Regions from separate parts of the Marinicrinis lubricantis genome, predicted to be linked through region 1. Evidence: predicted binding sites of a transcription regulator. Region 1 holds the regulator's gene; each other region holds the start of a gene.
What was found. Region 1 encodes Rex, which represses fermentation and respiration genes when NADH is low (regulators of the CRP and FNR family bind a similar motif). Its sites were predicted from a motif close to TTGTGAAATATTTCACAA; they were not measured.
Positions count from the first base shown of each region.

Region 1 (10,508 bases):
GCACATTCTAGAAGCGTTTAAACTGCTGTCCAAAAAGAAATATATGCAAATTCATGAACATACTGTCGTCATCAACGACTTGGAAAATCAGGCAGATAAATTAATGCGGGATGGCATTCGGGAAATTTTCAGCGATCCGAAAGATCCATATACAGACTTTAAACTAAAGGAAATCTATGAACGTCTGGAAGAAACCACCGATGCCTGCGAGGACGTTGCAGATATCCTTGAAAGCGTGGTTCTCCGTTATGGTTGAAGGTTTGTCCCTGATCGTTATCATTATTATCGTTCTAGCCTTGTTGTTCGACTTTACGAACGGCTGGAATGATTCGGCTAATGCCATTGCAACGGTTGTCGGTACCCGAGTGCTGAAGCCATATCAGGCTGTATTGCTCGCCGCCGTGCTGAACTTAGTCGGAGCATTCGCTTTCACCGCGGTGGCTAAAATGATTAGTAAAGGTATCGTCAATCCAGACTCGATCACACTGCTGGTTGTTGTCTCACTGCTTATCGCATCGATTATATGGAATATTATTATGACCATGGTCGGCATGCCGATCAGCGCCTCGCATTCATTAATCGGAGCCATGGTGGGGGCATCCGTTTCTTACGGAGGATTCGATGTGCTCGTTTCAGGAGGATTGATTAAGGTATTAATCGGCCTTCTCGTTTCCCCTGTACTAGGCGCACTTTTTGCATTTGTCATCATGAAAATATTGCAGCTGATTGCTGGGAATTTATCGCCGTCCAAAGTAAAAAGATCTTTCAATATCCTTCAGCTTCTCTCCGTTTCCTTCATGGCGTTCAGTCACGGGGCATCCGATGCTCAGAAAGCGATGGGGATTATCATGCTCGCCTTAGTTGCAGGTAATGTAGGCGGGTTAACGATGGAAAGCGACATTCCATTCTGGGTCATCACCTCTTGCGGTCTGGCGATCGCACTAGGTACTGCAATCGGTGGCAAGAAGGTAATTGCGACGATGGGAACCAAATTAACCAAGCTCGAATCGATCCACGGATTCGCCGCCGAAACGGCTGCAGCCATTATTTTGACAGGTGTAGCGAAGATTGGTCTTCCCGTCAGCTCGACACATACGATTACCGGTTCCATTATCGGTGTCGGATTGTCCAACCGTGTGAATTCTGTTCGATGGAATGTCGCCGGAAAAATTGTATATGCTTGGGTGTTAACATTACCGGGAACAGCCATTATGGCTTTTCTCATTTACCAACTTCTTCAATTCTTAGAATAAAACGAAAGGCTGTCATACATCGATACGCAGGGTAAGGCGCTGCGATGTATGACAGCCTTTTTTATATTCTTTAATGAGTATAACCATCGTTCGATCCCGTTTTGTTCCTACTTGGATTTTATCAAATCCTTATGTCTGAAGCGAAGTGCCGACCAGTCCTCATCAATCGCGATCTGACGGACTCCGGTATAATTCAGACAGTTCAGCGCATCCCACCCACGATCCCGATGAATATCCGCTTCATACTTCTTCGATGTCTTCTTCGGATAAGCGAACCACAGCACTCCATCTGAATGCAGACGCTCTACCGCCATTCCGGCATATTGCTCAACCTCGTGCTGAGACTTCACAAAAATAAGAATGAAGTTGTAATGATCTTCTTTAGGTTCGGTATGAATCTCGTAAGGAGCCAATTCCTTCATCGTCCCTGCAAATTGTTGCGGGCTGCCCACGATGAGCATCGGCCCTTCTTCCTTGTACTGCAGCTTTTTCAATAAGGGATGCATGACATTTGTCCTCCAGTCCGTCTTGTTGTAGAATCGCCAAGAAACTCAATCCAAATAATACGCCAAGCTGTGGAGCTCAGCGGTAAAATCGGCTTGATGAATGCGGATATGGGAAGGAACCTTAATAATCGTTGGCGCAAAGTTAAGAATCGCTTCAATCCCCGCCTGTACAAATTGATCCGCTACATGTTGAGCGACAGCCGAAGGAACCGTGATAATGCCGACACGAATTTTCTGTTCATTGACGGTCTCGCTCAGCTTGTCCATTGGCAGTACCGTCAATTGGTTAATCTGTGTCCCTATTTTATTCGGAGATGCATCGAAAACAGCGGTAATCTTCATCGTATTTTTCAAATACGTATTGTAATTGCACAGTGCATGCCCTAAGTTCCCCGCTCCAACCAACGCCACAGGAATGACTTGATCCAGCTTTAAGATATGACGTATTTTCTCGATTAAATAACCGACGTCATAACCAATGCCTTTCTTGCCGAACTCACCGAAGTAGGCGAGATCTTTACGAATTTGTGCGGGATTTAAATTTAAACGCTGCCCCAGCTCTTGCGAAGAAACGGTCTGTACCTCACTCATTCTCAGTTCGTTTAAATACCGAAGATAGATCGGAAGCCGCCTGACAACAGCCTCAGAAATTTTCATCTCTTTCATGAACTACCGCCCTTCTTTCATAACATCCGGTTGAACCTCTTTCTCCTCGTCAAACCATTCCTTCACTCGATGAATCATCTGCTGCTTCGACATATGCTCGATTTTAGGTCCCGGCAATGAATATAAAAAGTGTTTTCCATAATAGGTGTCAATCACTCGTGTATCATAAATAATGACAACGCCGCGATCTGATGATGTGCGGATCAATCTGCCGAAGCCTTGCTTAAAGCGTATGACGGCCTGCGGAACCGAGTAATGCATAAATGGATTTTTATTCTGCTGTTTTAGGAAGTCCGATTTCGCTTCCGCTACGGGATGATTCGGCGGCTGGAACGGCAGCCGTACGATACATAAGCAGCTTAGATCGTCCCCTGGAATGTCTACGCCTTCCCAGAAGCTGCTTGTCCCAAGAAGTACACAATTCGGGCTGTCTGTAAACCATTTGGTCAGCTTGCTGCGGTTATTGCTGTCTACCCCTTGACCAAGCACTTGTATGCCTGTTCCTTGCAGCTTTTCCTTCAAGCCGCCATGAACCATTTTCAGCATACGGTACGAAGTGAATAACACGAGCATGCGTCCGTCTGTTACTTGAGCGACTTCAGAGAGTGATTGTATTAATTCGAGAGCGAACTCCTTCTCTCCTGCAATCCCCTTCAATTTTGGAAAATCACGAGGAATGCATACCAATACATTTTTTCTATAATTAAAAGGAGAGGGCAGCTGAACGGTCTGCAGCTTATTCTTCTCTGCAAAGCCGCTTAAGCCTACCTGTTCCTTCACATACTCGAAGTTTTGATTGACACTAAGAGTCGCCGAAGTCATTACAATGCTGTCCTTCGCATCAAAAAACATTTCCTTCAGCATCATGCTGACATCGACAGGGACCGTGTACAATTGAATCGACTTATGCCGATACTGCACATTTGCCTCGAGCCAATATACATCATTCGTATTTTTCATCTTAACGAAAAATCGAAGGTCGTCCCTGCACCGTACAATATCCTTATATGATCCGTTCAAATCCGTAATTAAGCTTTGAAGCTCAAAATCCCCTGCTTCTTCCTTCAGTTCCTCCATCAAACGCTGGAGCGACTTGATCAATTCACCGCTGTCCGCATGGATATTATCTTCGATGGTCCGAAGGAGTTCCCACTCCTTCGGAGGCTCCGACGGTTTAAAACGAACTACGATTTGCCCCGTTTCCTGTGCGGCAGCTGTTTCCTGAGGAGATACCCAATGCTGATATAACATGTGATGGAACTCTTCCCAATGCTCCTTGATTTTCTCAATTCGCTGTATCGATTGTTCGATCAAATCGACCCATGTCTCCGACTTCTCGTGACCGTTATTCTCTAACAAGCTTTTTAAGGTGATCAGCTTTCCCTGGTAAGCATCCTTATACAGCCAGTTCAAGGCATGCGATAACGAAAAATAATTGATTTGGATACCCAGATGCTTACCTGCCGTCTCGTCAAACTGATGCGCCTCATCAATAATTAACGACTGATAGGCTGGTAAAATTCGATGATCCGCTTTCTGATCGGTGAAAAGCAGCGAATGATTCGTAATCACAACATCGGCCTTTTGTGCATCATTGCGGGCTCGATGGTAGAAGCATTTGCGGAACCAAGGACAAGAACGGTTCAAACATGAATCTGTGTCGCTTGCCACGCTTTGCCAGAAATCGGCGCCTCTTTGCCCCAGGTGAATTTCTTCTTCATCCCCAATCTTCGTCTCTCCAAGCCAGACGATCATTTGAGCCGCTAACAGCACCTGCTCCCTATTTGCATCATAATCCTTTAGATTTATTTTCTGCTCAAACTTTCTTAAGCATAGATAATGGGATCTGCCTTTTAATACAGCGGCGTGGAAAGGGTGTGGAGAAATTTCGTGCAGCAGCGGAAGATCTCTTTGCTTAATTTGCTCCTGCAAATTGATGGTATGCGTACTGATAGCCACTTTCTCTTGATTTTTCAGGCTGTAATAGATGGATGGGATTAAGTAACCTAATGATTTGCCGGTACCTGTTCCTGCTTCAACGATGAGATGCTTTTCTTCGGCGAAAGCTTCCATCACCTGCCGGATCATTTCCGTCTGCGCTTCCCGCTCTTCATATTTCGCAAATTTTTGCTTCAGATTGTCTCTCATTTGTTCGTAGAACGCTTCGAACGTTTCCTCGATGGGCTCTGCCGTGCTCTCAGGCATTTCATCTGCCCAATCCTCGACATTTAAAGCGAACTGCCGGTAACTTAATGTCGATTCTTCCAAGTCACCCTGAGTTTCCTTTAGAAACAGCAGCTGATCGATCCACCACTTCAAGTCAGAGAGCTGAGCGGCGGGCTCGTCAAAAAGATAAGAAAGTCTCTGAACGGTCAAATAGGGCAGCTGATTCAGCTTCTGTATACATTGTATGAAGATCAGCGCAGTCGCTTCTGCGTCACTGTCCGCTTTATGCGGTTCAAGATGAGGCACCCCCAGCGCAGAAGAAACCATCGACAATTGAAGGCTTGGAAGATCAGGATATAAGAAGCGAAGCAGATCCATCGTATCCAGCACAAGGCCAGAGAATGGAGAATAACCGCATTGATCAAGGGCTCTTTGCAAAAATCCCAGATCAAATGCGGCATGATGTGCGACGAAAATCGATTGTTCAAGATACGGCAGCATATCTGCTATCGCATCCTCGATCGATGGCGCATCCTTCACCATGTCATCCGTAATCCCGGTTAATTGGGTAACGGATTCCGGTATAGATGCCTTCGGTTTCACGAATGTATTGTATTTATCTATAATTTGATCCTGTTCTACAACGACAAGACCGATTTGTATAATTTCGTCCTGCTGCAGAGGACCTGTTGTTTCAAAATCCATAACTGCATATTTCATGTTTCGGGTCCATTCCTTTCAGCTTACACCACAACATTTCTATATAAGGATACCAAAGAATGGACGGCTGTGGAAATACAAAATTATTGGATAAGTCCTGAATTATACAAAACCTTTTGCGGCAAATTCAAATCAATATCGGTGATCGGTTCTTTTAAGGATGGGTCCAGCTGTTCCGCCATCGAAAAAAACTGCTGCGCCTGTTCTGCATTGGCTTTTTGTGCATGAATACAGCCCATGGCATTGAACGAAATGGCTTTAATTGAAGGTTCTTCAGCAACCGATGTAATTAATTGAAAATGGCGATAGGCGTCGTTTAGCTGTCCTTCATGCAGACAGCTTAGTCCCAGAAACAGTCTGGCCGGCAAAAAATCCGGCTGCATCGATAGAACCTGCTCCATCTCCCCTATGGCATGACGGTACATCATCAGTTCAAAATAACCTTGTCCTCGCTCATAATGAGTTCTTGAGGCCTCCTGCAGCGGAAACATCATGTCATTAGTTACAGGGACATACAACGTGGAGGGTGATGCCATTTTAAGCGGGTTGAGCTTCGATATTTTTTCCTCAAAATCAAGCCATTCTTCGATACAAACATCGCTCATCGAACGAAGAACCGCTAATTTCTCGTCCAGTTCCTGCCTTTTCTCCTGACTTGCGGAGGCATACTGGCTGGCAATCTCCTCTAATACCTCATTCATCGCTGCGAATAACTGCTTAAACATGACTGTGCCCCCTTAGAACGAGACTGAGCTCAGTACTGCCCTTTTAGCAGCCCGTGTAATCAGTCTTTGCTCTGGGACTGTTTTTCATTCATCCATCTTACACCGCCGCCTAAGGGAACATTGACATGTGTTTCAACACTTAAACTGTCGTGGAATGAGGTTCCTCCTGAACAAGTCTCTCCACCTGATTGCGCTCATTGACAAAAGCAACCTTAGGCTGATGATTCCGCGCTTCTTCCTTTGTCATCCATTCATATGAGATGATAATGACCGTGTCGCCCGGCTGCACAAGTCGTGCAGCAGCACCGTTTAGGCAGATGACGCCTGAACCGCGAGGACCTGGAATGACATAAGTCTCCAATCGCGCTCCATTGTAGTTGTTCACGATTTGCACTTTCTCATTCGGCAAAATGTCAGTGGCTTCCATTAAGTCCTGATCAATCGTAATGCTGCCAATATAGTTCAAATTCGCTTCAGTCACGGTTGCTCGGTGAATTTTCGATTTCATCATCGTCAAATACATGGGTAGTCCCCCTTTTATGTTCATGTCTCACATGATGATGTCCTGTATGTTGGTCGTATGTTTTCAATCACAAGCATTACGGCTGCAGCGTGAAAATATGGTTATCGATCAAACGGGTGGCGCCAAATTTCACAGCTAAGGCGGCAATATATTTCCCTGTCATTTGAGCGAGCATCTGACCTTCTTCAGGCGGTTCCAGCTCTGGATATTTCAATATCTCGACATAATCAATATGTGCCAGGGGCGCTTTCGATATTTGCTCGGTAAGCCGGTTTCGAATCTGCTCTAAGGTCAGAGTGCGCTCTTGCAGCCAATCATTCAATGCTGATAAGGATTGCGACAGTACAACCGCTTGTTTTCGTTCCTCCGCATTCAAATATTTATTTCTTGAACTAAGCGCCAAACCGTCGGCTTCGCGGACGATCGGACAAGGAACGATGTCAATATCCATATTCAAATCGCCCGCCATTTGTTCAATGACCGCCACTTGCTGGGCGTCCTTCAAACCAAAGAATGCTTTATTCGGTTGAATAATATGAAACAGCTTTGAGACCACGGTCGAAACGCCGTCAAAGTGTCCAGGTCTCGAAGCGCCGCACAGCTTATCAGTTACCTCCGCCACCTGAACCTTCGTACGAATAGGCTGCGGGTACATCTCCTTTACGGAAGGCATAAAGACGCAATCTACTTGCTCATTACGCGCAATGGACAGATCCCTTTCCTCATCCCGCGGATACGTCTCGTAATCCTCATTCGGTCCAAATTGAATCGGATTAACAAAAATACTGAGCACCCTGATGTCCGTCTGTTTCTTTGCAGCTTGCATCAGGCTTTGATGACCTTCATGTAAATACCCCATCGTCGGTACGAATCCGATGGTTTTTCCCTGCTCTTTCCACAGCTTCACTGCTTTTCTCATCTCATGTATGGTTCGAATGACTTCCATTGTTCTACCTGCTTTACTTTAATTTATGTTTTAAATCGGCGCTAACCGTTTCGTTCAAATGAAACACATGTTCCTCGGCAGGAAATTGACCTGCTTTCACTTCGGTAACATAGGAATGAACAGCCTCTGTCACATGCTGCCCCAACTCAGCATAAGATTTTACAAATTTGGGCTTGAGCGGACTAGCATATTGCAGCAAATCATGGTAAACGAGGACCTGACCATCGCAGTATCTTCCAGCTCCAATCCCAATCGTAGGAATGCTGATGCGGGAGGAAATCCACTGTGCCAGTTCCTCAGGTACCATCTCCAGTACAACGGCAAAAGCACCAGCTTGTTCTAAACTCACTGCATCCGAAAGCAGCTTTTCCGCCTGTGCCGTATCTTTCCCTTGTACGCGGTATCCGCCTAATTGGTGGACAGCTTGCGGTGTTAATCCAATATGTCCGACGATCGGGATCCCTGCCTTCACTAATGCCGAAACCGTGGAAGCGATTTCCGCTCCTCCTTCCAGCTTAAGCGCCCGGCAAAGGCCTTCCTGCATCAATCGTGCAGCGTTTTTCATCGTCGTATCTATATTTCCATGGTAGCTGAGAAAAGGCATATCCGTGACGACAAAGGTATTGGGTGCCCCCCTCGTTACCGCCTTCGTATGATGCAGCATATCTTCGATCGTGACGGGAATCGTAGATTCGTACCCCAACACGACCATCCCAAGCGAATCTCCGACCAAAAGCATATCCGCACCCGCTTTTTCAGACAGCTTCGCGGCAGGATAATCGTATGCGGTCACCATCGCAATTTTGCTGCCTTCCTTTTTCATTTTCCTGAAATCGGTAACGCTCAACATTTTTCTTTTTTCATCCATTCACAGTGCACCTCCCAAGAGATTGTGAACGAAAAAGCGCTGTAATTCCTATCAGCATGCTTTCAGATTATTGATGTCAAAAGCCGTTCAGTTCCTGATAAAAACTGTCTTATAAATAAATAAAAAAAGCGCTTTTCCGCTCTCTCCGAGAACAAAAAGCACCTGTACGCAAAAAGATCCTATTTTGAATCCCTCTGTCTCGGTCCTTTCGGCTCAGAGCAGAAACCAAACAAAAAACAAAACACGACACATTCTTAGCATTCGTCACGCAAGTGCAGTTCATCCGATACTGCCTCGCTGGATTATTATATCAAATATCTCAGCCTCACAAAAGAGATAACCATCTTTTAAAAAGGAGATTTCAAATCGCCGGAGTAAAGGGGAGTACATTCTCCAGGCGATGTTTCCACAATCAAGGCGCCCCATGGATTAATTCCTACAGCTTTTCCTGTAATCTTACCACTGAGCGTCTCCACCGTAACGGTCTGCTGCAGTGTGGAGCTAAGCGCTTCCCATAAGGATTTGATTGGCTCAAAGCCTTTCTGCAAATACAAATCGTACAACTGCTCCAATTCATACAAAATATCGCAGAGCAATGACTCCCTGTCAATATGTCTTCCTGCCGCGATTTTTAATGATGTCGAGCGCTGTACCGAAGCTTCATCAAAATCGTCTGTGTCCAAGTTTACATTAATACCGATCCCCGCAACGGCTAGTTTTACCCGTTCGTCCTCCGCTGACGTTTCAAGCAAAATACCGGCACACTTTTTCCCATGAATTAATAGATCATTAGGCCACTTGATGGAAGCTGGGATCTCCATACGATTCATCACCCTGCATACGGCGACTGCAATCAGCAAAGTTAACTGCGGAGTAAATTGAAGAGTGACGCTTGGTTTTAACACCAAACTGACCCATAACCCCTTGCCGGATGGAGACAGCCAGCTTCTGCCCATCCGTCCTTTGCCTGCAGTTTGTGTTTCAGCCACGATCAATAGACCTTCTTGCGCCCCTTCTTCCTTTGCTGCGATTTCGAACGCTTTTTGCTGTGTTGACGGAAGGGATTCATACACTTTGAGCTCATGACCCAATCGCTTCGTCCGCAGCATACTGGCGATTCGGCTGGGGAGAATTCGTTCTGGCTCACGGATAAAACGATAGCCGTTCCGCGGCTGCGCCTCGATCAAATAGCCTTCTTTGCGTAGTTGACGAATATGCTTCCACACCGCCGTGCGGCTGCAGTTTAATTGATTGCTGATTTCCTCGCCGGATAGAAATTGTCCCGGATGCTTTGCAAACAGCTGCAGTATTTGATCCAGCATTAATCGATACCTCCTTGCATCCCTTGCTCTTGCCATTTTCCCGCTGCCTGAAGCAGTACTTCGCGCTCATTCGGCAGGTCTCCCAATGCGCACTGAAGCAGCAGGGTTTTCAATATTTCACCCATTCGGGGGCCGGGACGGATCCCTGCCGTAATTAAATCTTTGCCCGTTACATTCAGATCGGCTGCAGATTGAACGGGAACAGCCATTAACCTCTCTTGAACTTTTGCGCCATAAGTATGTAAAAGCTGAACAAAACTGTCGGAAGCCTTTCGTTGAAACACGAGAGGAGCTTGTTCCAGCAAGCTGAGTGCGTGCAGAACAGGTTCACGTCCATAGCGAACCGACCAGCGAATGAACGGCTTTATTCCATCTTCATGAGCACCATCCCATGTTTTCCACTGCTCCAGCACATGTAACACAGCAGCCGTCTCTTCTACAAAGCGATTCGGATACTTGAGTATCTTGAGCGCTTCCGAGGCGATCATCGGATCACAATTCAACGTCCACAACACAGCGCACCATCTTGCCTGAGATCCACTCAATCGGCGAAGCCACTGTTCCAGTCCCGGATGAAGAACAGCCTCCCACATTTCAGGGCTTATCGGCAGCTCCTCTTTCAGGTTCCGGATAAATCCGTGCCGCAGCAAATGCCGGAGTCCAACCCAAGGCCTAGGACCGGCCATCATACGTTCCCATTCCGCTTGAACACGCTCCATCGCTATATATTTTAACAGCGTGCTGCATTGTTCTAACGCCTGCTCTGTTCGCTGCTCAATATCAAACCCGTAATTGGCAGAAAATCGAACGCAG
Region 1 is NZ_JBHSQV010000035.1:112,090-122,597, forward strand. It holds gene ACFPXP_RS06455 (DUF47 domain-containing protein) at 1-256, shown strand, start outside; gene ACFPXP_RS06460 (inorganic phosphate transporter) at 201-1,253, shown strand; gene ACFPXP_RS06465 (DUF3052 domain-containing protein) at 1,361-1,759, opposite strand; gene ACFPXP_RS06470 (redox-sensing transcriptional repressor Rex) at 1,805-2,425, opposite strand; gene dinG (ATP-dependent DNA helicase DinG) at 2,429-5,311, opposite strand; gene ACFPXP_RS06480 (tetratricopeptide repeat protein) at 5,395-6,036, opposite strand; gene panD (aspartate 1-decarboxylase) at 6,176-6,559, opposite strand; gene panC (pantoate--beta-alanine ligase) at 6,636-7,505, opposite strand; gene panB (3-methyl-2-oxobutanoate hydroxymethyltransferase) at 7,519-8,373, opposite strand; gene ACFPXP_RS06500 (biotin--[acetyl-CoA-carboxylase] ligase) at 8,721-9,695, opposite strand; gene ACFPXP_RS06505 (CCA tRNA nucleotidyltransferase) at 9,695-10,508, opposite strand, start outside.

Region 2 (10,508 bases), on a different contig from region 1:
TGCTGATGCTCCATGAAGGGATTCGTCCGCATCTTCCGCATACCGAAATCGCTTCGCTTCAAAACATTCACCGTTTCATGAAGCTGTATAACCATTTCTTCCTGAAGCCGAACAGCAGCAGCATCGGGAGAGGCATATGGTTTTTTCGAAAAAAGGGGGATTTCTGGGAATGTATCCAAGCCGGCAGCAAATTTAGAAGAAGTCAGACGCTGCGCTTTCGAAAAAAAGTCCCTTGGCAAATTGTCCATGCCTTTCGAACAAAGAAGCACCTGCTTCAGAAGCAGCTGCCTTTAGCCCATTACGAAGGCAGGCCTTTTGATTTCCGAATATCGGTCCAACGTGACGGCAGCGGAGAATGGCAGGTGACAGGTATGGTAGGCAAAGTAGCCGCTCCAAGCAAAATGGTTACCAATCTTGCCCAAGGCGGGAGCGCCCTTACACTAGAGCAGCTGCTTGCGGCTTATCCGAACTTAAATCCCGATCAAGTAAGAGAACATCTTCAGTTGTTCTCTCTGGAGGTTGCGCAGCATTTAAGCAAGCATCTCCCTCATTTAGCGGATATCGGATTGGACGTCGGCATCACGTCGTTCGGTTTTCCTGTATTTATTGAATGCAACGGAAGAGATCAGCGGTACAGCTTTAAAAATGGGGGACTGGACGACATATGGAAAGCAACCTTTTATAACCCCATGGCTTATGCAAGCTATTGGCTGAAAACCGCGGCAGTCTCCTCGGAGAAGCCGCAACAGGAAGCCCCTATCGATATGAATCCATTTAGTCCGTGATAAAGCTCACATTCGTATGTTACAATATATGCAACAGACTGATTTTGTTCAGGAGGCCATGATTATGCAACCTAACGGAAACGCTGCCTTAACATTGGCATCACAAACGAACCAGCTGCAGCAGTATTTGTCGCAAGACAGCCTAGAAAAGCTGCGCAGCATCATGACTCCTCTTCAGTATAAAACGGGGACCAGGCTGTTCTGGGAAGGAGAGCCGGCTCAAAAGCTGTTTTATATATTAAAAGGCCAAGTAAAAGTCACCAAAACGACAGATGAAGGTCGGGAAATGATTCTTTATATTCTTCAAGATGGCGACTTCTTTGGGGAAATGGGCGGATTCAACGACGCGGAGTTCAGTTTCTCCGGGGAAGCGATGAAAAATACGGAAGCCGGGATTATCGATATTCTCGACTTGGAGCAGCTCATTTCGATGAACGGGGAATTTGCGGTACAGTTTATTAAATGGATGGGTGTATTGCAGCGTACAACGGAGTCCAAATTCCGAGATTTGCTGCTGTTCGGCAAGAACGGTGCGCTCGCATCTACGATCATTCGGCTGTGCAATTCATACGGGAAAATGACTGAAAATGGAATCGAGCTGCAAATTAAATTGAACAATACCGACTTTTCTAATATGATCGGCACGACGAGGGAAAGCGTCAATCGGCTTCTGAAGGAGTACAAGGACGCCGGCGCGATCAGTATGCTGCACAGTCAAATCACGGTGCATGACCTGCAGTATTTCCGGGATCTGGTCCATTGTCCGAATTGCCCGGAGGAAATTTGCAGAATATAAAAGTTACCTATCATACGAAAGAAATCCTTCTAAAATAAAGGGCTGTCCACTTTATGCTCCCCTTACGGTAGACAGGTGAAATAATAAAACCTGTTTTCGTGAGGGGAGCATATCATCAACGGACAGCCCTTTTTCGTGGTTAAATCGTAACAGAGATCGGCTTGTTCATGCCTTGCTCAATCCACATACGAGCCCGCTCGACGTCTTCCCTTGCAGGAGGCTCGACATCCCCGAGTGTATAAGGCCTGCCCAATTGTCCCCATTTATAGACACCCATTTGATGATAAGGAAGCAGCTCGACCTTTTCAACGCCGTTCAAGCTGCCGATCCATTGGCCCAATCGGATCAAGTCGTCTTGCTCATCCGTCCAACCCGGTACGAGCACGTGCCGAATCCACATCCGGTGACCGTGATCGGACAAATAGCGGCTTGTTTTCAGTGTCCTTTCATTGGATTGAAACGTAAGCTCGATATGCTTTTGATCATCCATATGTTTGATATCAAGCAGTGTAAGGTCTGTATATTTCATCAGTTTTTCGATATGGCCCGTGTCGCAAAAGCCGTTCGAATCCAAGGTCGTGTGCACCCCAAAACGCTCCTTGCACGCTTGAAACAGCTCCGCAACAAAGGAAGCCTGGAGTGTAGGCTCGCCGCCAGTCACCGTAATGCCTCCTCCGGACAGCTTGTAGTAATTTAAATATGGCTCCATTTCGGCCAAAACCTCTTCAACGGTCATCGTTTTTCCACATGCTGTATCCCACGTGTCCGGATTGTGACAATAGCGGCACCTCAGGGCACATCCCTGCATAAACAGGACGAAGCGAATGCCGGGACCATCTACGGTGCCGAAGGTTTCAATGGAATGTATGCGTCCTTTCATAGTCTTCATCCCTTCCTTTGTTTTTCACGGCAAAACGGTTTCTTAAATTCTCCTATTCCGTTTCTTTCCTCCGATCTATTTGCACATTTGCTACCATTACATACGGCTGTGGAAGGTCCGGTTAATGACATCCATCTGCTGTTCTCGGGTCAGCTTCACGAAATGAACGGCGTAACCGGACACTCGAATCGTAAGCTGAGGATATTTTTCCGGATGATCCATCGCATCGATCAGCTGCTCCCGATGGAACACGTTCACGTTCAGATGGTGTCCCTGCTGCGCCGCATAACCGTCCAGCATCGCCACCAAATTACAGGTCCGCTGCGGCTGTTCTTTACCAAGCGCTTTCGGCACAATGGAGAACGTATTGGAGATGCCGTCCAGGCTGTGCTCATAAGGCAGCTTGCTGACGGAGGTCAGCGAAGCGAGCGCTCCTTTCTTATCTCTGCCATGCATCGGATTGGCCCCTGGTGCGAACGGCTCGCCGGCTCTTCTGCCATCCGGGGTATTTCCCGTCTTCTTCCCGTATACGACATTAGAGGTGATCGTTAAGATCGACATCGTCGGCAGCGCATTGCGGTACGTTTGATGCTTGCGAAGCTTGTTCATAAACGTTTCTACCAGCTGCACGGCAATGGAATCCACCCGGTCGTCGTTATTGCCGTACTGCGGGTATTCTCCTTCCACCTCAAAATCTACGATAATGCCTTGTTCGTTCCGAATCGGCTTTACCTTCGCATATTTCACTGCACTCAAGGAATCAACCGCTACCGACAATCCAGCTATTCCACAAGCCATTGTACGTAAAATATCCTTATCGTGAAGAGCCATTTCCAGACGTTCATAGCAGTACTTGTCATGCATGTAATGAATGATGTTTAAAGTGTTCATATACAGCTTAGCCAGCCATTCCATCATTTCATCATATTTTTGCATCACTTCTTCGTACTGGAGCACATCTCCCGAAACAGGTGCATAGGCGGGTCCCACCTGAATGCCCAGCTTTTCATCCACGCCGCCATTTAACGCGTAAAGCAGTGCCTTTGCTAAATTCGCGCGTGCCCCGAAGAACTGCATTTGCTTGCCGATCCGCATCGCGGAAACACAGCATGCGATACCGTAATCATCACCGTAGTATGGCCGCATCAAATCATCATTCTCGTATTGGATCGCACTGGTGTCGATCGACACCTTGGAACAGAACTGCTTGAAGCCTTTGGGCAAATTCACCGACCAAAGCACGGTTAAATTCGGTTCAGGAGCCGGTCCGAGATTGTACAGCGTTTGAAGAAAGCGGAACGAGTTTTTCGTTACTCTCGTTTCTCCGTTCAAAGCCATGCCGCCGATCGACTCCGTGACCCAAGTCGGATCACCGCTAAACAATTCGTTGTAATCAGGCGTACGCAAATATTTCACAATACGCAGCTTCATCACGAAGTGATCGACGAGCTCCTGTACTTCCTGCTCGGTGAGCGTACCTTCCGTCAAATCCCGCTCCATGTATATATCGAGAAAGCTGGAGACGCGTCCCAAACTCATCGCCGCCCCGTTTTGCTCTTTAATAGCACCTAAATAGCCAAAGTAGAGCCATTGAATCGCTTCCTTCGCATTTGTGGCAGGCTTGGAAATATCATAGCCGTAATCCTTGGCCATCTGCTTCAATTCGTTCAACGCACGGATTTGCTCGGAAATTTCCTCCCTCGCGCGAATCACTTCATCGGTCATTACTTCTGTTTCTAATTGAATTAAATCGTCTTTCTTGCCTGCAATGAGCCGGTTAATGCCATAAAGGGCGACACGGCGGTAATCACCAATAATTCTTCCCCGGCCGTAAGCATCCGGCAGGCCTGTAATGATCCCGGCTTTGCGAGCAGCTCTCATTTCCGGCGTATACGCATCAAAAACACCTTGGTTATGTGTCTTGCGAATGTCGGTAAACAAACGAATGATCTCATCTGGAAGCTCAAAGCCATACGCTTCACATGCATCCGCCATCATCCGGATGCCGCCAAAAGGCTGAATCGATCGCTTAAATGGCTCATCGGTCTGCAAGCCGACAATTTGTTCTAAATCCTGTTGAATATAGCCCGGCCCGTGCGAAGTAATCGTAGAAGGCGTATTTACATCCACGTCCAGCACGCCGCCGCGCGCTCTCTCCAGCCGTGTCAGCTCGGATATGCGCTCCCACAATTTCTTCGTTGCCTCCGTCGGCCCTGCCAAAAAAGAGTCATCCCCGGTGTAAGGCGTAATATTCCGATCGATAAAGTCCTTCACATCGATGTCATTCATCCATTTTCCAAACCTGAAACCTCTCCATGCATCCTGCCCTTCCTTGCTGTTTCTTAAATCACGTTCCATCACAGACATGATTCACGCACCTCCATGGATTTAATGGTTGCCGGGGAGCCACTGCTTCCCCGGCAGCTCATTCGTTTCGTTTAAAACCTTCCGTAAAACGCGTTTCGATAAATCTCAGCCAAATCTGCAACGAGTGGAAGCTTCGGATTGGCCGTTGTGCATTGATCTTCGAAGGCGCGATCAGCAAGTGCACCCACCTTCGCCTCGAAATCCTTCGCATCTATGCCTAACTGCTGAAAGCTCTCTTCGATGCCGAGCGCCCTGTTCAGCTTGCGAATCGCTTCAATTAAGCTGTGCACTCCTTCTTCCGTCGTTTTCGCCGGCAGACCAACAGCTCGAGCGATTTCCGCATACCTCACATCCGCCTTAAAATGATCGTATTTCGGGAACGAAGCGAATTTTTTCGGTTTTTGTGCATTGAACTTAATAACATGCGGCATCAGGATGGCATTCGTTCTTCCATGTGCCGTATGATATTCGGCGCCCCACTTATGCGCCAAACTGTGGTTGATGCCCAAAAATGCGTTGGCGAAAGCCATCCCTGCCAATGTGGATGCGTTATGCATTTTTTCACGGGAAAGCGGGTCTGCCGTATGAAAAGACTTCTCAATATTCTCAAATACGAGCTGGATCGCTTTGATCGCCAGTCCATCCGTGTAGTCGTTCGCCATCGTAGATACATAGGCCTCAATCCCGTGAGTCAATACGTCCATGCCCGTGTCGGCAACGGCCGTTTTCGGGAGACTGAGCACAAATTCCGGATCAATGATCGCAACGTCTGGGGTCAGCTCATAATCCGCAAGCGGATATTTCGTATTGCCGTGTTCCCGATCTGTGATGACGGCGAACGAAGTGACCTCCGATCCTGTCCCCGATGTCGTTGGAATGGCAACAAATTTCGCTTTTTGTCCCAGTTTCGGATACTTATAGATCCGTTTGCGAATATCCATAAATTTCTGTTTGATCGCTTGGAAGTCGGTTTCCGGATATTCGTAGAACAACCACATCCCTTTAGCCGCATCCATAGGCGAGCCTCCGCCGAGTGCGATAATGCAATCCGGCTCGAACTGCCGCATCACAGCCGTTCCTTTGTTAACCGTCGACACAGAAGGGTCCGGTTCTACCTCGCTGAATACCTCAATTGCTACAGGTGCGGTCCGCTTTCGCAGGTAATATTCAAGACGCTCTACGTATCCCAGCTTGACCATCATCGGATCGGTAACGATCAGCACTCTCGATATATTCGGCATCTTGGCTAAATACTGCGTTGCGCCTCTTTCAAAATAGATTTTCTCCGGTACTTTGAACCACTGCATATTCACCGTTCGATAGGCCACCCTTTTCACGTTAATCAAATTCACAGCCGAAACGTTGGACGTCGTTGAATTGCGGCCGTAAGATCCGCAGCCGAGTGTCAGTGACGGCAGGTTCGTATTGTAGATATCTCCAATGGCTCCATGCGTGGAAGGTGAATTGATCATGATTCTGCCGGTTTGAAGACGTTCAGCGAATCGGTCGATCACCTTCTGATCGTTTGAATGAATAACCGAGGAATGTCCCATGCCGCCGAACGCGATCACTTCGGCAGCGCGCTCAATTCCCTGCTCTGCATTCTTCACTTTGTAGCAAGCCAGCACGGGACTCAGTTTCTCTGCAGATAACGGATATTTCTCTCCTACCCCCTGCAGCTCGGCAACTAATATTTTCGTATTTTTCGGCACTTGAACGCCTGCCAGCTCAGCTATCAATTCAGCGGATTTCCCTACGATCTTGCCGTTAACGGCACAGGAGTCCTTCTGAATCACCAGACCGGACACTTTTTCTATTTCTTCCGTATTTAGAAAATAGCAGCCCATCTCCTGCATCATTTTTTTCGTTTGCTGATAGATCGGCTCCTCCAAGATGACAGCCTGCTCGGAGGCGCAAATCATCCCGTTATCGAATGTCTTAGACAAAATCAAATCAGTTACCGCCTGCTTCAAGTTCGCCGTCTTCTCGATGAAGCACGGCACGTTGCCAGGACCTACACCTAATGCCGGTTTGCCTGTGCTGTAAGCAGATTTCACTATGCCCGATCCACCTGTTGCGAGCACGAGCGCTACATCGGGATGATTCATCAGCATCTGCGTCGCTTCCAGTGAAGGAAGCTCAATCCATTGAATGCAGTGCTCCGGTGCACCCGCTTTGACAGCCGCTTCATAGACAGTCTTCGCTGCTTCGGCGCTGCACTTTTGCGCGGATGGATGAAACGCGAAAATGATCGGATTTCTTGTTTTCATCGAGATAAGAGATTTGAACATCGTCGTCGACGTCGGATTCGTTACCGGTGTTACGCCGGCGATGATCCCCACTGGCTCCGCAACCAACTGGTAACTCTCATAACGATTGTCTTCAATGACTCCGACGGTTTTGTCCTTTTTAATATCGTGGTAGATATATTCCGTTGCAAAAATGTTCTTCGTTATTTTATCCTCGTATACGCCCCGTCCTGTCTCCTCCACAGCCATCTTGGCCAACTCCATATGTCGATCGAGTCCAGCCAAAGCCATCTGCTGAACCACATGGTCGATTTGCAGCTGATCCATTTCCAACAATTTGTTCAATGCGATTTTTGCGTTGTTCACATACGCATCGATTTGTTTCCTGGACTCCTGCTGCACCCGCATTTCTTTCGCCTGCATATTCATCTTTCGTCCGCCTCCTATCAATGAATGGTTTGATCTCTTTCTGATTCCATCATATAAATCCAGCTCGAGGCTCACTATGACTTTTATCCTGCAGAATAGCAGGTTTGATGAATATTTTGTGAATTAATTCACAATATTTTGCCGATAAGAACACTGAAACTGGGTTCAGCTCAGCGTTCTTATGATTTTGGCAAGAAACAAATTACCAGGTGACATAGCCTTTCGATCCCGGCGTCGTGTTGTTCAGCATATCGATAACCGGTACCGTATAAGCAACAACGATGAGAAGAACGAGCAGGCCGACCCAAAGACCCCATCTTTCGAACAAGCGCGGAACCGGCTGAGCGGCGTCTGCCACCTCTCCAACAGGATATTCCGTATAACCTTTCGGCAGCTTGAACATCAGCAGGATGTTAACGACCATCAAAATCACTGCTGCGAACAAGATGGTTCCACCTACAGCCATAGCCACATGGTACGGCATCCAGCCAACAGCATCGGGATGGTCACTATAGGTTGTATAGGCCGTTCTTCTCGGAGAACCGAGCAAGCCGACCGTGTGCATCGATCCGGACATGAAGAACATTCCGATACACCAAAGAATGGTTTGAATGATGCCCAGCTTGTTCATTCCAGGCGTCAGCTCGCGGCCCATCATCGAAGGAATCAGCCAATACGTCATGCCGAAGAAGGTTAAAGCTACGCTGGTCGCTACCGTCAAATGAAAATGTCCCGTCACCCACAGCGTGTTATGAATGACCGCATTCATTTGGTTGGAAGCATTGATCAACCCGCCCGCACCTGCAGGAATGAAAATCAGCATCCCCATAAAAGGAGCAAAGAACCGCACGTCTTTCCAAGGCAGCTTCTTCACCCATCCGAATAAGCCCTTCGAGCCTCTCGCACGGCCGTTCATCTCAAAGCTTGCAAACAGAGAGAACGCCGTCATCAGAGACGGGATGACTACCATGAAGGTTAAGACAACCTGCAGGTATTTCCAAAACGGTGAAATCCCAGGCTCCATCAACTGGTGGTGGAAACCCACCGGAATCGAGAACAATAAGAACAAGACGAAGGAAAACCTAGCTAAAGCGTCGCTGAACACCTTGCCGCCGATTATTTTCGGAATACATACGTACCAGCACATATAGGCCGGCAGCAGCCAGAAATATACGAGCGGGTGCCCAAAATACCAGAATAACGTGCGGCTCAGCAATACGTTGACTTCATCGACCCAGCCGAGCGACCACGGAATTAATTGAAAGAGCACCTCAATCGCAACACCCAAGGTGGCGATGATCCACAACAGCATGACGGCGACAGACATGAATGACAATAAAGGCGACAATTTTCCTTTATGATGCTTTTTCCAATACCGATATTGATAAAAAATTCCCGCTCCGCTCACCCAGCTTCCTACAACAATCAGTACTAACGCAATGTAGAAGTCAACCGATGCCTGCATCGGAGCATAGAACGTGTACAGCACCGTGGCTTTATCCAGCAAAATCATCATCGTAGCGACAATGGTTCCGATGGACATGAGACCGAATCCGATCCAGCCTAAATTTCTTGCTACTGGCTGCAGCTCGCCGCCAAGCGTCTTGGCAACGGCTGAATATAAAAATCCTATGATGAAAAAGGTAGTGAACACAAGTGCCATGAACACTCCGTGTGCGGTAAGCAGCTGATAGTAACCAATTCCGGCAGGAAGCGTAATCGTCCCACCGCGTACGAGCCCCTGCAGCAGACCGGCTACGCCTCCAAGAAACAAGGCTGCGAAAGCAAAGCATATATGTGTTAGTACGAGCGCAGTATCCTCTTTATGAAACTTGTTTTGCTGTAAAATTACATCGGATGGCCTCATAATCTTCACTTCTTTCTGTTGTTCATATTTCGTACTCATAACCCCCATACGGTTTCAGTCCCTATTCCACAACGATCGTCGTATGCATGAATTCATGGCCGCCGCCGCAGTATTCATTGCACAGAATCAAATATTCTCCAGGCTCATTAAACATATGTTTGATATGGCTGACCTCTCCCGGAACGATCATCATATTCACGTTCGTCCCTGGAATTTGGAAGCCATGAACGACATCCGGTGTGGTAACTACGAACTCAACGGTTGACCCGGCAGGAACCGTCAGTGGATGATCTCCGGAATCATAGCCGAACGCATAGGCGGTCATGACCGCCTCATACTCCCCGTCACCCACCATGCGCAAGCCTGGATTGTCGAAGGGAGCCGTTTCTCTGACTTTCTCCGGGTCAATCGTATGGCTATGACTTGGCGGCTCTAGACCAAAAGCAAACGTAGAAATTCCTAAAATCACTAAAAATGCAACCAACATCGTAATCCCAAAGGTAAGCCAAATTTTCTCCAACTTATGAATATGCATCGTTTATCCCCCCATATTTACCCATTGCGCGCTATAAACAACATAAAAACAAGTACCCAGCTTAGGATCAAAAATCCTCCCAGCAGCATGACGGAAACGAAGGTTCCTTTGAGAGACGGTTCCTCTGTTTCGATCTGCTTCTTAGGCTCCATCGCTGCTTGAGACTGTCTGTCTCGCTCCGTTTTCAACTCTGTCATCGCTTACCCCTCCTCGTGAACCGCCGTTTTTTTACGACTGCTTCATTTGTACTCATTGTATTTTTCGAGACCTTACCGTACTGTGATGTTGCTCACATCGACAACGTGTTTTGTTTAACAAATCGTGAACATCGAATGCCTCCGTCTCAGATCGTCCCTGTGGCCGTCAGGGGTGTTCAATGTAGACAGTGATAGAAAAAATCAGTATAATAGGCTTTGTTTTCAAGTTTACGGGGGAGCTGGAATCGGCCGGCTGAGAGTGCGTCCCGTCAAGACGCAGACCCTATAACCTGATCTGGGTAATGCCAGCGTAGGGAGCTATTGGATCTCATCGATCCTTTTTGTGCAGCCGCACTTCCTACGGAAGTGCTTTTTTTGTGCGTTCTTTCACAGATAAGGGCTC
Region 2 is NZ_JBHSQV010000184.1:62,854-73,361, forward strand. It holds gene ACFPXP_RS20235 (YheC/YheD family endospore coat-associated protein) at 1-785, shown strand, start outside; gene ACFPXP_RS20240 (Crp/Fnr family transcriptional regulator) at 850-1,581, shown strand; gene pflA (pyruvate formate-lyase-activating protein) at 1,721-2,461, opposite strand; gene pflB (formate C-acetyltransferase) at 2,558-4,828, opposite strand; gene adhE (bifunctional acetaldehyde-CoA/alcohol dehydrogenase) at 4,900-7,500, opposite strand; gene ACFPXP_RS20260 (b(o/a)3-type cytochrome-c oxidase subunit 1) at 7,709-9,373, opposite strand; gene ACFPXP_RS20265 (cytochrome c oxidase subunit II) at 9,435-9,908, opposite strand; gene ACFPXP_RS20270 (cytochrome c oxidase subunit 2A) at 9,926-10,105, opposite strand; TPP riboswitch at 10,328-10,439, shown strand.
Region 2: a site for Rex is predicted at 7,623-7,640, ahead of adhE (bifunctional acetaldehyde-CoA/alcohol dehydrogenase). Genes of this name have one in related genera too.

Region 3 (10,508 bases), on a different contig from region 1:
CAGCTGCTTAAGCTGCCTTATCGTGTGATTACGCTTTGCACCGGAGATATCGGCTTCTCTGCTGCCAAAACGTATGATATTGAAGTATGGATGCCAAGTATGAAGACGTATCGGGAAATATCGTCCTGCAGCAATTTTGAAGATTTCCAAGCAAGAAGAGCAAATATCCGTTTTCGCAGAGAACCGCAAGCCAAGCCGGAATTCGTTCATACGTTGAATGGATCGGGACTTGCCATCGGCAGAACGGTTGCAGCTATTCTGGAAAACTTCCAGCAGGAAGACGGCCGTGTGGTCATTCCTGAGGTGCTCGTACCTTATATGGGCGGCGTAAAGGAAATTAGCATAAACTAACACTTGCTTCACAATCACCACATATGATAAAATGCTTTCTGTCACCAATTGTTGTGGCAGAAGCGATCACGGAGAGGTGGTCGAGTGGTTGAAGGCTCTGGTCTTGAAAACCAGCGAAGGGGTAACTCTTCCGTGGGTTCGAATCCCACCCTCTCCGCCATTACTTTTATATATTACATACCGAACAGTAAGGAGCGCGATGAGCGCTCTTTTTTTATCTTTTGTTCCGGCTGCATAAAAGAAAGGAATATACGGCAACTTATAGGTAGTGGAGGTGTTGTTATGTCTGAGAATCAGACCGTTCTATCTGTGAACCGAAATGAGCTGGTTGGGGCATGGCAGAGGATTTTGCCTGAGATGTTGAATGAATCGGATGAATGCAATATTATATTGGACCAAGCTGATCCGGACTGCTTAAGAATTACTATTGAAACGGCGGGTCACAGTAAATATTCATTTGACTTCAAATGTACGTATATGGATGAACGTGAAGTAAAGGTGGAGCTGGTGGATGTCGAACAAGACGGAGTCCACGTGGATGAGAGGCAGGAAATTATTCAATCGCTTATTGAAGACTATGTACGACATATTCATGAATGTGCGCAAAGCGTGCAGCAATTAACTAATGCTTGAGGAGGCACACGTGAATGAGCCGTTATGAAGAAAAGCATGCAACACCGCCGAACCCTCATGAAATGACGAATCGGCATGATGATCCAGAGCTGGTTACGAGTGAGGGTCCGATGCTTGGTTCAAAGCAAGTAAAGCAGGCGAACCATTCGAGACAGAAGCAGCAGAGCGAAGGATCTGGCGATCTTTAAATCGATATAGCGGATAAGCCTTTGGGTGTGATGGCCCAAGGGCTTTTTTATTTCCCCTTTAAGGTATAGAAGTGATTCAAACGCAATAAAATCCATCTCGATATTGGAAAATGGATGAGGGGATGGACCTTTCTGCATGGAATGGATACAACTTTTAAAGGACCATGTTCGTTATCATGTTAGAATATAGAAAAGGATGTCATCATGAAGGAAGGAGGGATGTATCCATGATTCGGATATTGGACGTATCCAAACAGTATGACCGAGAAACGCTCGTGCTGCAGCAAATTGAATTGCATATGAAGACCGGTGTAATGGGGCTGCTTGGCTTTAATGGAGCGGGGAAGTCGACCCTGCTAAAAATTATGGCTGGCATTGAGGAACCGACAGCGGGTGATGTGATGATTTGCGGTTATAGTGTTCGGTCAGAACCAGACGAGGTACGTTCCCGTATCGGATACCTCCCACAGCATTTTGAAATGTACCCTCATTTAACCGGCAGGGAAATGCTGGATTATGCTTGCACGTTGAAAGGCATTCGAAGCAGAAAGAAGCGAAAGGAAATCGTAACCCGACTGCTATATGAGTTAAACCTGGAAGCGAAAGCGAAGGATAAAATAAAAACATATTCCACCGGAATGAAACAACGGCTTGGATTGGCTCAGGCCATGATTGGCGAGCCCCCGGTACTCATCATAGATGAACCGACCGTCGGATTGGATCCGGAGGAAAAAATGAGAGTCCGCAAATTGCTTGCTGCTTATGGAAGAGAGCATACGGTAGTGCTCTCCACACATATTTTGTCCGATGTAGAAAACTGTTGTACACATGCTGCCGTATTAGATGAAGGGAAAATTCGGTGGTTTGGCATACCGGACTGCAAAAGCGAATACCGGGAAATCTTGATGGAGGGACATCATAGACATGCGTAAATGGTGGTCGGTGCTTATATATGAGCTTCGCTCCATTCCGTGGTATCTGCTGCCGCTTCCAGTGGTATACGGAATATGGATGTTCATTGAATTATCGTGGATTGAAACATACCCTTCGGAAAGTCTTCATTATCAGGCCTATAAATTTCATTATGCATATCAAAATTTAAGCTTAGGCATTGCGATGTTTTTAGGCATCTACTTGCTTAGAAGAGACATACAGCGTTCCAGCTATGAATGGTTAAGAAGCTATCCGGTTGGAGAGACGGCGATCATTTTCAGCAAATATGCGGCAGGATGGCTGTATCTTAGTCTTTATACGGCAGCGATGTCTTTGGTCTATGTGATCTATGCGTATGCATCTCAACGATATGGTTCTTGGGTTTGGCAAGAAGTGCTCCAAACGGCTGTTCAATATGAATGGTCTTATGGTGTTACCCTTGCTCTAGGGATGGCCTTGGCGGCCTGCATACCGAATCGGATCAGTTACATTATTGGATTTTGTGCTTGGATGTTCGGCACGTATTTTTTGGATCTCGTCATCCTTACTTCTTATCAGGAGCTGCAGTATAAACCATTTCATTTAAGCCAATTTACGATGGAGAGCCTTTATTTAAACTATGAAGTATGGTCACCCTCCTTTCTTCGAGAGGAGACAAGGGCGATCCGTTGGATTGTTGTCGCATTTATCGTCATGATGCTGGCACTTATGATTGTGCTGGAGAAGCGCAAAAGGGCGCAAAGACATAAAAAACGCTGGATCATCATGCTGACTGTAGTCATTGCAGCGAATGTCGCCGCCTATGTACCTTACTATGGTATTTGGAGTGAAAACGAGGCGAATGTTCAAGCCAAACGAAACACGGCACCTGTAACAGCCTCGATCGACGACCAAAAAGTGACCTTATTTTCGGTTGAGCGATATATATTGGAGGGTACGCGCACGGGAAACCGCAGTGTGCTGTGGCACGCAGAGCTGACAGTGAATAAGGCAGAGCTGCTGGAAAATGAAACGATCAAGTTTACATTAAATCGGAATTTCGATCTGCAGGCGGTCTGGATGGATAACAAGAAGCTAGATCACTATCAGCGTCAAGGGGATACCATCGAGATACCTTATCTGGTTAAAGCAGGGGATTCCGAGGCAATGAAGATTCACTTCTACTATAGCGGCAGTATTTATTCCAAATTGCATGATGGAAGCAAGGAATTAATGGAGGCTTTTATCGATGGAGATGATGTGCTGCTGCCTGCTCAATACGCGTGGTATCCGCTTCCCGGCGAGTATTCATTGTATAACAAATCACCCTTTGAGGGTGTAAGTGTGCAATCGCTCATCGAATGGATGCCGCGCAGCGATTTTGAGCTCCGATTGCAAGGATTCCCTGAACATTTGATTGTCACAGGAAATTCGGTTTCTTCGACCCCAGATTCGGATACGGACGGCTTTAAGCAGTACATTCAGTCGGATACACGGGGAATCCATTTGTTATCGGGTTCGTTCGAAGTGGTCCAGACTGCATCCGATCCGCTGAAGGTCATTGCTGCGCCAAGTCTCCGAAGCGAGGCCGAGCAGTTATTAGAACAGCTGCTGAGCAGAAAACATTACTTCGAGTCATGGCTTGAAGGAGATTTGAATCAAATTACGCAAGTGGTGATCGTTCCATTTTGGCAAATCGCCGGGTGGGAGCAGATTTCGGATTATCAGGTCATGGGAAATACACTCTTCATCTCCGAGCGATGGTATGGCCTGGACTCCTATTCAATGGAAAAGGCCATCTATGCGATACTTTTTGGAGATCCGCGAATAGAGTTATCGTATGCGTTTCCGTATGGCGGGGAGAATGCCTCACTGATCGGAGAAGTACGCCAGATGATTTCTTACATGTATTATAGAGACGCTTTAGGTGAATCGCCAGTGCAGATTAAGCGCAGAGGACTGTATTATCTTGAACGGGCCGTTTCGGAAACAGACGAAAAGGGAAAAGAGGATCATTTTCCGTTTCAAATGCTGAAGCGAATCAATGCAGAGATCGAAAATGGCAATACGCCTCGGGTGAAGCAGGTTTTAAATGATTTTTACAAGCAAGGGTTATGGATTGATCCTGTAGGAAGAGAGCCTTACGCTATCATTACACGAGAGCAATGGATGGAGCAGTGGCAGCACAGGTGAGGAAGGAAAACATCTCAGAGAAGCACAAGATGCATTACAATCATCGAAGGAGGGAAAGCCGTGCTGACAGATGATCAATTAGTAAAACGAATCGCAGCGGGGGATCAAGCAGCCTTCGAAACATTGATTCATCGTTATCATGCTCCCTTGCAGGGATATTTGGAACGAATGCTGCAGGATGCAGGAAAAGCGGAAGATTTTACGCAGGAAACCTTTGTAAGGTTGATACGGCAGCTGAGAACGGGGCGGATCCCCGAGCAAATTGTACCTTGGCTGTATCGGGTTGCATCGAATTTATGCAAGGATTTCTGGAAAAGCTTGAAATATAAATATGAGAATAAGTCAGAGTCGGTAGAGGATAAGGAGTACCGCGACAAGAAACCCTCCGTGGTTGAAATATACGAACGGCAGGAAACGCGCAAGGAACTGCTGGATATGCTGGGGCAGCTCTCTGAAACGCAAAGGCAGATTGTCATTCTCCGATTTTATCAGGATTTGAAAATACAAGATATCGCAGACATTATGGGCATGAATCTGAGCGCAACAAAAACAAGCTTATATAACGCACTGAAAAAATTAAAAAAGTATATGCTCCAGCACGAAGATCGATTAGAGGAGGCGGGATGGTATGAGCGGTAATATGGATCAAGAATTGCAAGGGATAGAAGCAGAATTGAAAAGCCGATTGGATCGATATTTGGTGAGGACGCCGAATCGTGAGGATACGCAGCGATTGATCGACAGTCTTCAGGACGAATTTGATCTATTAAAAGCACAGCAAGCAGAGATGGAAGCGCCAGAGTCGCCGCGTCCGATCTCGATATGGAAGCTGTGCAGCCTGCAGCTGTCTTCTTATTCGTATTCATTCTGGGCTTCCGCGCTGTTTCTGTTTATCATGATTACATTAATGATGAAAGTGAACATCATGCAGGGGTCGTTTGGCGATCAAGATGTCTATTCCTTGTTTGTTCCATTGATTTTTATTATTTCATTCTTGTACGGCAACCGGTCATGGAGCAAGGAAATGCGGTTGCTGGAGGCCGTAACACCTTATCCGCCTATCGTGACGCTGCTCGCGAGAATTACGATTGTACTAGGCATGTGTGTTGTGTTCGGTATCGTGGGAACCATTTATTTGGCATGGTCCGTAGAAGAGCTTAATTGGATGATGTTTATCTTAGGCTGGCTTAGTCAAATGCTGCTCATTTCCGGGATGACGACCTATTCCGCCTTTCGTCTGGGGGCTAAATGGGGGCTTATTCCTCCAGCAATGCTCTGGGTGGTCTTGAACTTTTTTCATTCCTGGTCATCCATGCAATCCTGGGAAGGATCAGGAAGTGGGGCTGTGGTCGACGCTTGTTCTCTGCTTGTAGGAGTCCTCTTATTCGCTGCAGCCTATCGGAGGGGCTTTAGGCCGTCTTTGAAGCAAAAGGGCTGGAGAACACCATGATTGCTATTCATGGCTTGAAATATCGGATGAAGGCATTCCAGCTTCACATCGAGCGGTTGGAGCTGATGACCGGTCTTACCCTGCTGGTTGGAAAGAATGGAGCGGGAAAATCGTCCCTATTGAAACTGCTCGCAACGGCATGCTCACCTGGGGAGGGACAGATCATATATGACGGGTATGAATCCAAGGGGCACATCCCTGTCGTTAGAAGCCAAATTGGTTATGTACCTAGTCATGTAGAGCTGTATGGAGATATGAATCCACAGCAGTTTTTGCAATATTTCGCTCAGCTGAAAGGAATCGATACCAGGTCTGATAAAGACCCGATTACGTATTGGATGGAAAGGTTAGAAATCGATCAGTATAAGCATAAGAAGCTGAAAAAATGTTCTTTAGGCATGCAGCATAGAGTATTGTTCGCTCAAGCGCTGCTTGGCAGGCCCCGATATATACTGCTGGATGAGCCGCTGAATTATTTGGATCAGCGGGAGCGGGAGAGGATGATGGACATTTTGTCGGAGCTTTCCCCAAATCGTCTCATTGTCGTGGCATCCCATGAGTTGAATGAATGGGCTCGTCTAGCAAGTCGTATTATTTGGCTGGATCAAGGGGAGATTCGTTTTGAGGGTTCACCGCAGCAATGGGTCATGCCTTGCAATAAGAATATATGGGAAGGCTGGATTGATCTAGATCAATCCTTTTCCTGTTTCGAAAAAGAGGGTTTGGTGTCTTACAGAGAAATTGGCGGCAGGGCACATTTGGTCTGGATTGGACAAGAGCCGCCATTCAGCGGTCTGGCCAATAAAATTCCGGACTGGGAGGAAGCCTACTTGGTCCGAAGCCGCATCAGAATTTGAGCCTTAATCCATAAGATATTAGGACAGAAGCCCCTTAGATTAAGGGGCTTCTAATGTCATATCGGTTACAGAAGGACTTGCTTCCTGCTCGGATCCCGGGGAATCGGAAAGGACATCCAGCGAGGCAAATTGGCTTCGAATTTGTTCCATCTGTGTCTCCTCTATATAAACATATGGCGATTCCCAAGTTCCTTCTACAGCAATGGAATGAATCGAGCTGCTGTCAAAGGTCCCGTAGTAATCCCGAATCATGGACATCATCTTCGTTTTACTTATATCCGTCTTAAAGTTAGAGGATACTTGATCCAGCAGATCAAACATCTTCGTTACACTGTTCCATGATGTCAGCTCATCGATTAAAGCGGAGATCACTTGCTGCTGCCTATTCCCTCTTTCAAAGTCATTCGAATAGTAGGCAGTACCTCGATTATCCTGCCGAAAGCGAGCGTAATTCAGTGCATCTCTTCCGTTCAATATATGGGTACCCGGCTCCAAATGAATATGTGTATCATCTGCCTGTGAGTCATAATGCATCGAACGTTCCACCTCTACCTCAATGCCTCCCACCGCATCCACTAATGAAACGACGGTCTCGAAATTGACGAGAAACGTATGGTCAATTTGAATATCCAGTACTTCTTCAACAGACTCCCGCGCAAGTACCATGCCGGAAGTAATATATTCTTCCGGAAGCTCGATTTCTCCCAATGTGACCTTGCTGCCAGATAATCGTTCCGGCTGTTCTCTTGCGATGTGTACGGCCTGCATATAGCCGCTGGCGAATACAGAGTTGATTTTTGCGGGTCCGTCCGAGAGCTCGACTCTAAGGTCACGGGGAATGGAAACCAGTTTGACGGTTTTGGTGTCTGGAATGACGTGAGCCGCAATTAATGAATCCGTATTCAGCGTAAGACTATTGCCCCGAGAATCAATACCTACTAATAATATGTAGAAATCCGTAGGTTTCTCCTCCACGGTTACGGTTTGCTTTACAGCGTCTCTATCTTGAATTCGCTGCGTCGTTTCTTCATTGAGCAATGTACGATCCGAATCGACTACCATTTCATCCAGGCTGGAATTAATCTTCCATGCGACTGCGATGACGAGGAGGACAAGCACGCATAAGCTGATCAGCGCAAATTTTTTCAGTTTCGTTTTCATCGTTCTCACATTCCTATCCGGGTGTATTTCATCTGATCTATGTTCTTTATTTACCAAAATTAGACGATTGATTTCCTGAAAAAGTTGCAACTTTCCAGCATATGGGACGTATAAGTTGTATAGAATTGGCCGATCCGTCCATAAAAAAACTGTTGCTTTTCTGAACTAACCTGTATAGGATGTAGATTGTAAATCTTTTTAAAATATGGGGAGGAGAAACCTTTGAGAAAATATTTCGGACTTTTTACCGCAATGCTGCTGGTATTTACACTTGTGCTTGCAGGCTGCGGCAGCAAAGGGGAACAATTAGAGCCGAAGGCTGCGCTAGAGAAGGCTGTTAATGCAGCGATGGAACTTGAATCTTACGGTTTCAAAGGGAAAATGAAGCTGAATATAGAGCTGCCGCCGGAAATATTAGAGGCGGATCCGGATGCTGGAATGGCGTTCCAAATGCTTCAAAGCACAGAGCTTGTTGTATCGGGGGTATATCAGAAAGAACCGATGCAGAGTGAGATCACTGTAGATTTGAACATGGGAGATATGAAATTCAGCATTCCAATGGTCATGAAAGAGAAAACCTTATACGTGAAGGTTCCAGATATCCCAATGATCAGCATGTTCCTGCCGCCGGATTTGATTGGAAAATATATCGAGATAGATCTGGAAGAGCTTGCTGAATTAAGCGGGGGAGAGCTTCAAACGGATAGCATCGATTGGGAGACCCAGCAAAAGCTGACGATCGATATGTTTGACGCATTGTTAAGCAGCTTTGATGAAAAAACGTATTTCAAAAACTATGCAGCAGATGACGTTGAACTGCCTTCCGGTGTGGAAGCAGAGCAAGTCGTTAAATTCCAAGTGAATAATGACAATTTTGATGATGCGGTAGAAACATTCATTACGAAAGCATTACCTGCGGTTATCGATGTATTGTCCAAACAAGAATACCTTGATGCACTTGGCTTGGAAAAATCGGATCTCGATCAAGTCAAAGAAGATATTGAATTGACGGATGAGGAAATTGCCGATGGTATTAGTGAAATGAAAGAGACGGTCAAAATCAATGATTTGAGCATTACGACGGCAATGGATGAAGACTATCATCTGCCATACATCGAGTTCAATATCGATACAGATGTAACGGATGCAGGTCAAACGGGAAATATTACTTTCAATTATTCCATGGAAATGACGAACATCAACAAAGAGCAAACCTTCGAAATCGGAGTTCCTAGCGGTGATGATGTGATCGATATTATGGAATTGGAGCAAATGTTCTACGAAATGGAATATTAATAAACAGCAGAGACGAGAGCGAGAACGATTTGCCTTCATTTCTGCAAATGCTCAAAACACGAGGCCCGCTTGAAGCGGGTCTTGTTGTTTTTGATGCTTGCTGCAGCGCGATCCGGTTAGAAACGTTTATATCGCTAACAGCGTCTATACATAGGAAGGGATAACGAGAACATTGTGAGCATGATGAAGAATAGAAGTGGGGGAACGAGGTTGAAAAGAACGTGGAAATGGTGGCTGAGCTTGATGATCATGTGCATCGTATTAGCCGCTTGCCAAAACGATGAGCAGCCGGAAAATGAATCGGAAAATCAAGTCGAAGTTGAAATGACGAACAATGAAGAGGCTGCCGCTGATCGGGAAGCATTGCGGCAGCAGCAGTTTGAAGATTCACTCGCAGCATCGTACCAAATAAGCAAGGAAGAAACATATCAGCTGCCGGTGTCCGCAATACTGCATGAACAGCCTGCTGCTGCTACCTCTTCCAGCTATGTTCATGAATTAGAGCAAGGGGATGAGGTCGCTGTCATCGGAGCACTAGAGGAAATGGTGCAGGTGGTAAGTGGAGACAAGTCCGGGTGGATTGCGGCATGGCTTTTGACCAGCGATGCGAAGCAAATCAAGCAAGTCGAACCTTATGAAATGATCGTGGGAACACCCGTCGTTTTCAGTATGTATCCCGATCAGGAAACACCGTATGGTTTTGAGTTAGCTGAAGGCAAAGTCGTCCAAGTACACAGAGAGTATGAGGATTGGGTCGACGTTCGTTATATAAGTGGTGAAAGTGCTTATTTGGATAACCACTGGATTCCTAAATCTGCTCTTGTCCCTTACGAGCCGGAATTGGCGAAGGATGGATTGGTAAAGCCGGGAACGGAGTATTGGCTGGATTTTCAATTTGGCGTATGGGTGACAGGCGCGACGGAAACAGAGCTGGAAGTTGAAGGTCCTGGAGGGGCAGGCGGAACGATCGCAAAGGAGGATTTCATTCCGAATCCTTTCACAAAACCGATGCTGTCCATCCGTTATATCCCCCCTATGAATATGACCCAAAACTGGCAGGTTGCCGGATTTGATGGCGAGCAGGTGATCTTGAAGCAGAACAATCTGGAGATTGGAGAAGGGGCTTCTTCGGAGGAAACGGCTGCAGAAGAGAAGAGAGAGATTTCAGCATTAATCAATCAAGTCACAGGTTTCGGATCGTATCCGTTTCAATTTTACTTGCAATTCGATACCGTGGAGATCGAGCTCTCCAGTTCTGAAGAATTTAAGCAGCAATTCGAGAGTGATGCTTCTTTTCGTATGATGTTGAATGAAATGCTGCATCAGCCATTGACTCATCTTCCGATAGATTTGACATTAACACCCGAGTACATGAGTGAAGCGCTGAAATAAAATAGGGAGCGGCGGCTTGGAAATAGCCTGCCGCTCCTTCTGCTTTTAACGAGAAAAGCAATGGATCGCAAATTG
Region 3 is NZ_JBHSQV010000027.1:6,649-17,156, forward strand. It holds gene serS (serine--tRNA ligase) at 1-351, shown strand, start outside; tRNA gene ACFPXP_RS03355 (tRNA-Ser) at 422-511, shown strand; gene ACFPXP_RS03360 (hypothetical protein) at 634-984, shown strand; gene ACFPXP_RS03365 (small acid-soluble spore protein P) at 999-1,172, shown strand; gene ACFPXP_RS03370 (ATP-binding cassette domain-containing protein) at 1,400-2,104, shown strand; gene ACFPXP_RS03375 (ABC transporter permease) at 2,097-4,277, shown strand; gene ACFPXP_RS03380 (RNA polymerase sigma factor) at 4,338-4,916, shown strand; gene ACFPXP_RS03385 (hypothetical protein) at 4,906-5,727, shown strand; gene ACFPXP_RS03390 (ABC transporter ATP-binding protein) at 5,724-6,584, shown strand; gene ACFPXP_RS03395 (LCP family protein) at 6,624-7,745, opposite strand; gene ACFPXP_RS03400 (LptM family lipoprotein) at 7,968-9,041, shown strand; gene ACFPXP_RS03405 (hypothetical protein) at 9,252-10,433, shown strand; gene ACFPXP_RS03410 (alpha/beta fold hydrolase) at 10,479-10,508, opposite strand, start outside.
Region 3: a site for Rex is predicted at 7,932-7,949, ahead of ACFPXP_RS03400 (LptM family lipoprotein). Genes of this name have one in related genera too.